3 regions of the Kosakonia sp. MUSA4 genome follow, and region 2 is predicted to be linked to each of the others. Evidence: predicted binding sites of a transcription regulator. Region 2 holds the regulator's gene; each other region holds the start of a gene.

Region 1 (3,285 bases), 590 kb from region 2:
TGCAGTATAGCTTTTTATAGGTAAAAAATGCGTCAGAACAGAGTGTTGGTGGAGAAAAAAGCCCATCCAGGGATGGGCTAAAAGTTCCACGGCAACAAATCCTCTGGCGTCTTTCTCGCCGTTGCTGCGTTGGCTGCCTTCGCTCACCCCGGTCACATAGTTATCTATGCTCCCGGGGATTCGCTCAGTTGCCGTCTTGCTACGACAAGAAATCCGCCGAGTATTTAATTTATTAAACGCTGTAGTACAGTTCGAACTCTACCGGGTGCGGCGTCATGCGAACGCGGTCGTTCTCTTCCAGACGCAGCGCGATGTAAGCATCGATAGCGTCGTCGGTGAACACGCCACCGGCTGTCAGGAACTCGCGGTCAGCATCCAGCGCGTTGAGCGCTTCTTCCAGAGAGCCTGCAACCTGCGGGATCTCTTTCGCTTCTTCCGGCGGCAGGTCATACAGGTTTTTGTCCATTGCTTCGCCCGGGTGGATTTTGTTTTTAATACCATCCAGACCGGCCATCATCAGTGCTGCGAAGCACAGGTACGGGTTAGCCGCCGGATCCGGGAAGCGCACTTCGATACGACGTGCTTTCGGAGAGGCAACGACCGGAATACGGATAGAAGCAGAACGGTTACGGGCAGAGTAAGCCAGCATTACCGGCGCTTCGTAACCCGGGACCAGACGTTTGTAGGAGTTGGTGGTCGGGTTAGACAGGGCGTTGATAGCTTTAGCGTGTTTGATTACGCCGCCGATGTAGTACAGCGCCATTTCAGACAGGCCTGCGTATTTGTCGCCAGAGAACAGGTTAGTACCGTTCTTGGACAGGGACATGTGGCAGTGCATACCGGAACCGTTATCACCGAACATTGGTTTCGGCATAAAGGTCGCGGTTTTACCGAAGCGGTGAGCAACGTTATGTACCACATATTTGTAGATCTGAATTTCGTCCGCTTTTTTGGTCATGGTGTTGAAGCGGGTAGCCACTTCGTTCTGACCAGCAGTTGCCACTTCGTGGTGGTGAGCTTCAACAACCAGGCCCATCTCTTCCATCACCAGACACATGGTGGAACGCAGATCCTGTGATGAATCAACCGGCGGAACCGGGAAGTAACCGCCTTTAACAGCCGGACGGTGACCTTTGTTACCACCTTCGTATTTGGTGGAGGTGTTCCATGCGCCTTCGATATCATCGATAGCAACGCTGGAACCGGAAATAGAGCTGCCGAAACGAACGTCGTCGAACAGGAAGAATTCCGGCTCTGGCCCAAACAGAACGGTGTCTGCCAGACCGGTAGAACGCAGGTACTCTTCAGCGCGTTTCGCGATGGAACGCGGGTCGCGATCGTAACCCTGCATGGTGCCTGGTTCGAGGATATCGCAACGGATGATCAGCGTTGTTTCTTCGTAGAACGGGTCAATGACAGCGGTAGTCGCGTCCGGCATCAGCACCATGTCTGATTCGTTGATGCCTTTCCAGCCACCAATCGAAGAACCATCAAACATTTTGCCTTCTTCAAAGAAGTCAGCATTAACCTGATGGGCTGGGATAGTGACGTGCTGTTCTTTACCTTTGGTATCGGTGAAGCGCAGATCAACAAACTTCACTTCGTGCTCATTCAGCATCGTCAAAACGTGTTCAGCGGACATACTTAAACTCTCCCGGATTTGTCATTGTCGTCGTGGTAACGAGGTCTTCAAATACTGCGTGAAACCTGGCGTAGTTGCCGTAAAATAGATAAAGCGAAATCTATGCCAACTTTTAAATGCCCCTCAAAAGGCGTTATTATGCCCGGTATAGTGCAAAAGGGCTGCACCATGATGGTTAAATTGCACCAATATAGTGCTTTCATGTGAACATTAAGCACCTTATTGGTGCGATTTTTTTGTTAGCGGCCCTTTTAACGCTCCGTGAAAGCGATCACAAAGCAACTCTGCAATACTTGTTTGCGGAGGATGTTTGTGATCCTGTTTTGTCCTTCGATTAATACGTGTACAATAACGCGCTATTTCTAATGCCTGAGGCAAAGTTGTGATCGAAAATCTGCGTAACATCGCCATCATTGCTCACGTTGACCATGGTAAAACAACCCTGGTTGACAAGCTGCTGCAGCAATCCGGTACGTTCGACGAACGTGCTGAAACTCAAGAGCGTGTGATGGACTCCAACGATTTGGAGAAAGAGCGTGGGATTACCATCCTCGCGAAAAACACCGCTATCAAATGGAATGATTACCGTATCAACATCGTTGATACCCCTGGGCACGCCGACTTCGGTGGTGAAGTTGAGCGTGTGATGTCCATGGTCGATTCCGTGCTGCTGGTGGTTGATGCGTTTGACGGCCCGATGCCGCAAACGCGCTTCGTGACCAAAAAAGCATTTGCCCATGGCCTCAAGCCGATTGTGGTAATCAACAAAGTTGACCGTCCTGGCGCGCGTCCGGACTGGGTTGTTGATCAGGTCTTCGACCTGTTCGTTAACCTCGACGCGACCGACGAACAGCTGGACTTCCCGATCGTTTACGCTTCTGCGTTGAACGGTATTGCGGGTATGGACCACGAAGACATGGCTGAAGACATGACCCCGCTGTATCAGGCGATTGTTGACCATGTACCGGCACCGAACGTCGATCTCGACGGGACCCTGCAAATGCAGATCTCTCAGCTCGACTACAACAACTATGTTGGTGTTATCGGCATTGGTCGTATTAAACGCGGTAAAGTGAAGCCGAACCAGCAGGTTACTATCATTGATAGCGAAGGCAAAACCCGCAACGGTAAAGTCGGTAAAGTACTGACCCACCTGGGTCTGGAACGTATCGACAGCGAAATCGCCGAAGCCGGCGATATCATCGCGATCACCGGCCTGGGCGAACTGAACATCTCTGACACCATCTGCGACCCGCAGAATGTGGAAGCGCTGCCGGCGCTGTCTGTTGATGAGCCGACCGTAACTATGTTCTTCAACGTCAACACCTCTCCGTTCTGTGGTAAAGAAGGTAAATACGTGACTTCACGTCAGATCCTCGACCGCCTGAACAAAGAGCTGGTGCACAACGTTGCGCTGCGCGTTGAAGAAACCGAAGACGCTGATGCATTCCGCGTTTCCGGTCGTGGTGAGCTGCACCTGTCTGTTCTGATCGAGAACATGCGTCGTGAAGGTTTCGAGATGGCGGTTTCCCGTCCGAAAGTTATCTTCCGTGAAATCGACGGCCGTCGCCAGGAACCGTTTGAAAACGTGACGCTGGACGTTGAAGAGCAGCACCAGGGTTCTGTCATGCAGGCGCTGGGCG
Region 2 (3,285 bases):
ATGCAGGGCAATATTGTCACCTTCACCGGCAATGTCGTGGTGACGCAGGGAACCATTAAAATCAACGCCGATAAAGTGGTGGTAACACGCCCGGGCGGCCAGCAAGGCAAAGAGATCATTGATGGTTATGGCAACCCGGCTACGTTTTATCAGATGCAGGACAACGGCAAACCGGTGAAAGGCCACGCTTCACAGATGCACTACGAGCTGGAAAAAGATTTTGTCGTGCTGACCGGTAAAGCCTATCTCGAGCAGCTGGACAGCAACATCACTGGCGACAAGATCACCTACCTGGTGAAAGAGCAGAAAATGCAGGCGTTCAGCGACAAAGGTAAACGCGTCACCACCGTACTGGTGCCGTCGCAGTTGCAGGACAAGGGCAACACCCAAACCCCGGCTCCTAAGAAGAGTAACTAATTCGTTATGGCAACATTAACTGCAAAGAATCTCGCGAAAGCCTATAAGGGCCGCCGCGTGGTTGAAGACGTCAGCCTGACCGTTAACTCTGGCGAAATTGTTGGGCTGCTTGGCCCTAACGGCGCAGGGAAAACGACCACCTTCTATATGGTGGTCGGGATTGTTCCGCGTGACGCGGGCAATATCATTATTGATGACGACGATATCAGCTTGCTGCCACTGCATGCGCGCGCGCGTCGCGGCATCGGTTATTTACCGCAGGAAGCGTCCATTTTTCGTCGTCTGAGCGTGTATGACAACCTGATGGCGGTACTTCAGATCCGTGACGATCTGACTTCCGAACAGCGCGACGATCGCGCTAACGAATTGATGGAAGAGTTCCATATTGAGCATCTGCGAGACAATATGGGGCAGTCCCTTTCCGGTGGTGAACGTCGCCGTGTTGAAATTGCGCGCGCACTGGCGGCAAATCCTAAATTTATTTTGCTGGATGAACCCTTTGCGGGCGTCGATCCTATCTCGGTTATCGACATCAAGCGCATCATTGAACACTTACGTGACAGTGGGTTAGGCGTGTTGATTACTGACCACAATGTTCGCGAAACGTTGGCGGTGTGTGAACGAGCTTATATCGTCAGCCAGGGGCATTTAATTGCTCATGGTACACCGCAGCAAATCCTTGAAGACGAACATGTTAAGCGCGTATATCTTGGGGAAGACTTCAGACTCTGATAGGGTAGAGTTTATCGAGGTATTTTGTCGGAGAGTGCTGCTCTGAATATGAAGCAAGGTTTGCAATTAAGGCTTAGCCAACAGCTAGCTATGACGCCGCAACTGCAACAGGCTATCCGTCTGTTGCAGCTGTCTACGTTAGAACTTCAGCAGGAACTTCAGCAAGCGCTGGAGAGTAACCCATTGCTGGAACAAGCCGATCTTCATGAAGAAGTGGATAGCCAACAAACCCAGGAAAATGAAGGCCTGGATACTGTAGACGCGCTCGAACAGAAAGAGATGCCCGAAGAGCTGCCGCTGGACGCCAGTTGGGATGAGATTTATACCGCTGGAACACCTTCCGGCAGCAGCCACGATTATATTGATGACGAACTGCCGATTTATCAGGGGGAAACGACACAGTCTCTTCAGGATTACCTGATGTGGCAGGTAGAGTTAACGCCGTTTTCCGATACCGATCGCGCAATCGCAACCTCTATTGTCGATGCGGTCGATGAGACCGGCTACCTTACCGTGTCGCTTGAGGATGTGCTGGAAAGCATGGGTGATGAAGAAATCGGTCTCGATGAAGTTGAAGCGGTGTTAAAGCGCGTTCAGCGTTTCGATCCGGTTGGCGTCGCTGCGCGCGATCTGCGCGACTGCCTGTTGATCCAACTTTCCCAGTTCGCGAAAGATACGCCCTGGTGCGAAGAGGCTCGCCTGATCATCAGCGATCACCTCGATCTGCTCGCTAACCACGATTTCCGCTCTCTTATGCGCGTCACGCGTCTTAAAGAAGACGTGCTGAAAGAAGCAGTAAATTTGATCCAGTCGCTAGATCCGCGCCCCGGCCAGTCGATCCAGACCGGCGAACCAGAATATGTCATTCCGGATGTGCTGGTGCGTAAGCATAACGGGCGCTGGACGGTAGAACTGAACTCCGACAGCATTCCGCGTCTGCAAATCAACCAGCACTACGCTTCAATGGGCGGCGGCGCGCGCAATGACGCCGACACCCAGTTTATCCGCAGTAATTTGCAGGAAGCGAAGTGGCTGATCAAAAGCCTTGAAAGCCGTAACGACACGCTATTGCGCGTCAGCCGCTGCATCGTTGAGCAGCAGCAGGCGTTCTTTGAACAGGGCGAAGAGTTTATGAAACCGATGGTGCTGGCGGATATCGCCCAGGCCGTCGAAATGCACGAGTCCACGATTTCCCGTGTGACAACTCAGAAGTACCTGCACAGTCCTCGCGGCATTTTTGAACTGAAGTATTTCTTCTCCAGCCATGTGAATACGGAAGGCGGCGGCGAAGCCTCGTCAACAGCCATTCGCGCGCTGGTTAAGAAATTAATCGCCGCAGAAAACCCTGCAAAACCGCTGAGCGACAGTAAGCTGACGACGCTGCTTTCCGATCAAGGAATTATGGTAGCGCGGCGTACCGTTGCGAAGTATCGAGAGTCTTTATCCATTCCGCCGTCTAACCAGCGTAAACAGCTGGTGTGACCCAACCGATAAGGAAGACACTATGCAGCTTAACATCACAGGACAAAACGTCGAGATCACTGATGCTTTACGTGAATTTGTGAACAGCAAATTTGCCAAGCTTGAGCAGTATTTCGAAAGGATTAATCAGGTCTATATTGTGTTGAAAGTGGAGAAAGTGATCCATACCTCGGATGCAACCCTGCATGTAAATGGAGGTGAGTTGCATGCCAGCGCGGAAGGACAGGATATGTACGCTGCCATCGACGGTTTGATTGATAAACTATCGCGGCAGTTGACAAAACATAAAGATAAACTGAAACAACACTAATTGTCCGGGCGTTCGTTTGGCGCGTTGCACCCTACCGTAACCCGGTAGGGTGCTTAGCTCTGACGGCGCTTAGGTGAAATTATGATGAATAACGATTCGGCTCTTCAACTGAGCAATGTCCTTAACCAGGAATGTACACGTAGCGGCGTTCACTGCCAGAGCAAAAAACGAGCGCTGGAAATCATCAGTGAACTGGCGGCAAAACAGCTCGGCCTGCCGCCACAGGTCGTTTTCGAAGCCATTCTTACGCGTGAGAAAATGGGCAGTACCGGTATTGGTAACGGTATTGCCATTCCCCACGGTAAGCTGGAAGAGGACACGCTGCGTGCCGTCGGCGTTTTTGT
Region 3 (3,285 bases), 2.3 Mb from region 2:
ATAGGCTACGGTGATGGCAGTAAAGGATTCCCACGCGTGCGCAGAGTAATCCAGCAGTTTCCCTGCCTGCGCCGCCATATCGACCAGGCCGATGGTAGAGGCGATAGCGGAGTTTTTCACCAGGTTCATCATTTCGGAGGTCATTGGCGGCACGATCACGCGATACGCATTCGGCAGCAGCACATAACGGTAGGTTTGCGGCAGCGTCAGCCCCATTGCCAGCCCGGCGTTCTTTTGACCGCGCGGCAGCGACTGGATCGCCGCCCGCACCTGTTCGCATACGCGAGCGGCGGTGAACAGCCCCAGACAAACCATTGAAGAGATGAAAAATTGGATGTTCGGATCAAGCTCCTGTTTGAACCACATACCGATATTTTCCGGCAGCAGTTCCGGTACCACCAGATACCATGCAAAGAACTGCACGATCAGTGGAACGTTACGGAACAGTTCGACATAGACGGTGCCAATGCCGGACAGGAAACGGTTAGGGACAGTTCGCAGGATGCCAAACAGTGAACCGACAAGAAAAGCGATAATCCAGGCCGCGATGGAAAGCGCGATAGTGACCTGAAAACCACTCCATAGCCAGCCAAGATAGGTGGTGTTGCCGAACGGGGCTTGTTGCAGGAATATTCCCCAGTTCCAGTCTATGGACATAAATCTACTCCGGAAAAAAAAGGGTAGCAGCGCTACCCTCGAAGATTGTATGAAGAGCGAGTTTTCGCGCTGAGTGGGGAACGACCATTCAACGTATAGTCTGTCCGTGCTACTTCGACAATCGAGAGGGCAGGTAAACCCGCCCCTAATGGTTTTAATTAGTTAAGAGCTTTGTCATTCGGTGCTTTGAACAGCGCTTTCATGTCGTCAGACAGCGTAAAGTTCATGTTCATATTTTTTGGCGGAATTGGGCTTTTAAACCATTTCTCGTAGGACTTCTCTGCCGCGCCGGAGGTTTGCAACTGAGCAATGGTGTCATCCATCAGCTTTTTAAACTCCGGATCGTTTTTACGCAGCATGCAGCCGTACGCTTCGTGGGACTGCGGCGTACCGACGATTTCCCAGTTGTCGGGTTTCTTCGCTTTCGCACGTTCACCCGCCAGCAGAGCATCATCCATCATAAAGGCCACTGCACGGCCGCTTTCCAGCGTACGGAAGGAGTCGCCGTGGTCTTTCGCGCTGATGATGCGCATGTCCATTTTCTTCTCATCATTCAGTTTGTTGAGCAGAATTTCGGACGTGGTACCCGAGGTCACAACGACCGCTTTGCCTTTCAGGTCTGCGAAATCTTTGATCGGGCCGCCTTTTTTGGTCAGCAGACGCGTACCGACCACGAAAATGGTGTCGGAGAAAGCCGCTTGTTTTTGACGTTCAAGGTTGTTGGTGGTGGAACCGCACTCAAAATCGAAAGTGCCGTTTTGCAGCAGCGGAATGCGGTTCTGCGAAGTAATAGGGATCAGCTTAACGGCCAGATCCGGCTTATTCAGTTTTTTCTTCACCGCTTCAACGATCGCGTTGGAGTAATCCTGCGAGTAGCCGACCACTTTCTGTTCGTTGTCGTAATAGGAGAACGGTACGGAAGATTCACGGTGACCCACGACGATAACGCCGTTTTTGGCAATTTTATCCAGCGTCGTTTGCTGCTGAGCAGCCGCATCGGCAGGTTTTGCATCTTCAGCATGAACCAGACCGGCGGACATTCCCATCACCAGAATCGCGGCGGCCAGTTTACGTAATTGCATATCCAGACTCCTTTATCGTCAGCGCCAGAGACGCATTGATACCCGTTGTGTATGTTGTGTTTTTTATAGACTGCGACATTTTCGTGCAGTGTCGTGTGTGTTTGTTACATTTAGTCTGGCTTAATGTAAAGATTTTGCTGCGGTATTGTTTATTTTTGCGAGGCGCGCCGCACCGTTTAAAGGCAAAAATCTTCCATTGCACCAAACTGGTGCTGCTAATGTTCCCTGCCGGTGCGACTTTGTTGCACATAAGCGGATTTCATAGCTGCATGATATGTATAAGCAAATGGCATGCCAAAACGGGTTTACGTCGGATGGTAGTTGTAGGCCGGATAAGGCAAAGCCGCCATCCGGCAATCATGACCGGAGGCGCTTTATCGCCGGATGGCGCTGCGCTTATCCGGCTGGGGGAAGGCGATTAACGGCGGCGCTGGCGCAGGCTCATCACCACGGCGGCAAAGCCGAAGAGGGCGGAGAGGATCCACACCGGCCAGTTACCTGCGCGTGCGTACGGTGTCAAACCGGATGTCGGCGTGACGCTGGTGGTGAGCACCTCGCGGGTAAACTGCGGGATCATCGCCTGAATCTCGCCCTGCGGGCCAATCACGGCGGTGATGCCATTGTTGGTGCTACGCAGCAGAGGACGCGCCAACTCCAGCGCGCGCATACGCGCCATCTGGAAGTGCTGCCACGGGCCGATAGACTTGCCGAACCACGCATCGTTAGAGATGGTCAGCAGGAAATCGGTATCCGGGCGGAAGTTATCACGCACCTGCTCGCCAAGGATGATTTCGTAGCAGATGGCCGCCGTCAGCTTCAGACCGTGCGCCGTCAGTGGCGGCTGCACATACGATCCGCGGCTGAATGAGGACATCGGCAGATCGAAGAACGGCGCCAGCGGGCGCAGAATCGACTCCAGCGGTACGAATTCGCCAAACGGCACCAGATGGTTTTTGTTGTAGCGATCGGTTGAGCTGTAGCTGTAAGCGCTGTCTTTACCCAGCGTGATGATGGTGTTGTAGGTATCGTAACGGTTTTGCTGATTCAGCCGCGCATCGACAATGCCGGTGATAAGCGTACTGTCATGCGCCCGCAGCAGATCATCCATGGCGGTTAAAAAGCGCTGCTGATTAATCTCCAGATCCGGAATAGCGGACTCCGGCCAGATGATAAGTTGCGATTTACCCATCACCTGCGCGGTGGCGTCGCTGTAGATTTTCAGCGTGTTGAACAGCTGTTTTTCGTCCCACTTCATCGCCTGGGGAATATTCCCCTGTACCAGAGAAACCTGCGTGGTGCGCTGTGGTAGCAACTGATACCACTGGATATAGCGCAGCGGGAACGGCAGGGCGAAGAGCAGCACCGCAATCACTAACGGGCGCCAGCTTTTGTTCACCAGCGCAAGCACCAGCAGACCGCTAACGACCATCAGCAGGAAGTTGATGGCTTCGACACCCATCAGCGGTGCCAGCCCTTTCAGCGGGCCGTCAATCTGGCTGTAGCCAAACTGCAACCACGGGAAACCGGTGAGCACCCAGCCGCGCAA

The links. The regulator sigma-54, encoded in region 2, starts transcription at its own class of promoters, with help from an activator protein. The targets are predictions, from matches to a motif close to GTTGGCACANNTTTCGCTNT.
Region 1: the regulator sigma-54 is predicted to act here: its motif matches at 1,733-1,752, upstream of glnA (glutamate--ammonia ligase).
Region 3: the regulator sigma-54 is predicted to act here: its motif matches at 2,019-2,038, upstream of C0557_RS06755 (amino acid ABC transporter substrate-binding protein).

The regions. Positions count from the first base shown of each region.
Region 1 is NZ_CP025697.1:5,478,200-5,481,484, forward strand. Features, by position in the region: gene glnA (glutamate--ammonia ligase) at 233-1,642, opposite strand; gene typA (ribosome-dependent GTPase TypA) at 2,025-3,285, shown strand, end outside.
Region 2 is NZ_CP025697.1:4,884,533-4,887,817, forward strand. Features, by position in the region: gene lptA (lipopolysaccharide ABC transporter substrate-binding protein LptA) at 1-417, shown strand, start outside; gene lptB (LPS export ABC transporter ATP-binding protein) at 424-1,149, shown strand; gene rpoN (RNA polymerase factor sigma-54) at 1,198-2,631, shown strand; gene hpf (ribosome hibernation promoting factor) at 2,654-2,941, shown strand; gene ptsN (PTS IIA-like nitrogen regulatory protein PtsN) at 3,023-3,285, shown strand, end outside.
Region 3 is NZ_CP025697.1:1,418,053-1,421,337, forward strand. Features, by position in the region: gene C0557_RS06750 (amino acid ABC transporter permease) at 1-657, opposite strand, end outside; gene C0557_RS06755 (amino acid ABC transporter substrate-binding protein) at 816-1,739, opposite strand; gene lnt (apolipoprotein N-acyltransferase) at 2,158-3,285, opposite strand, start outside.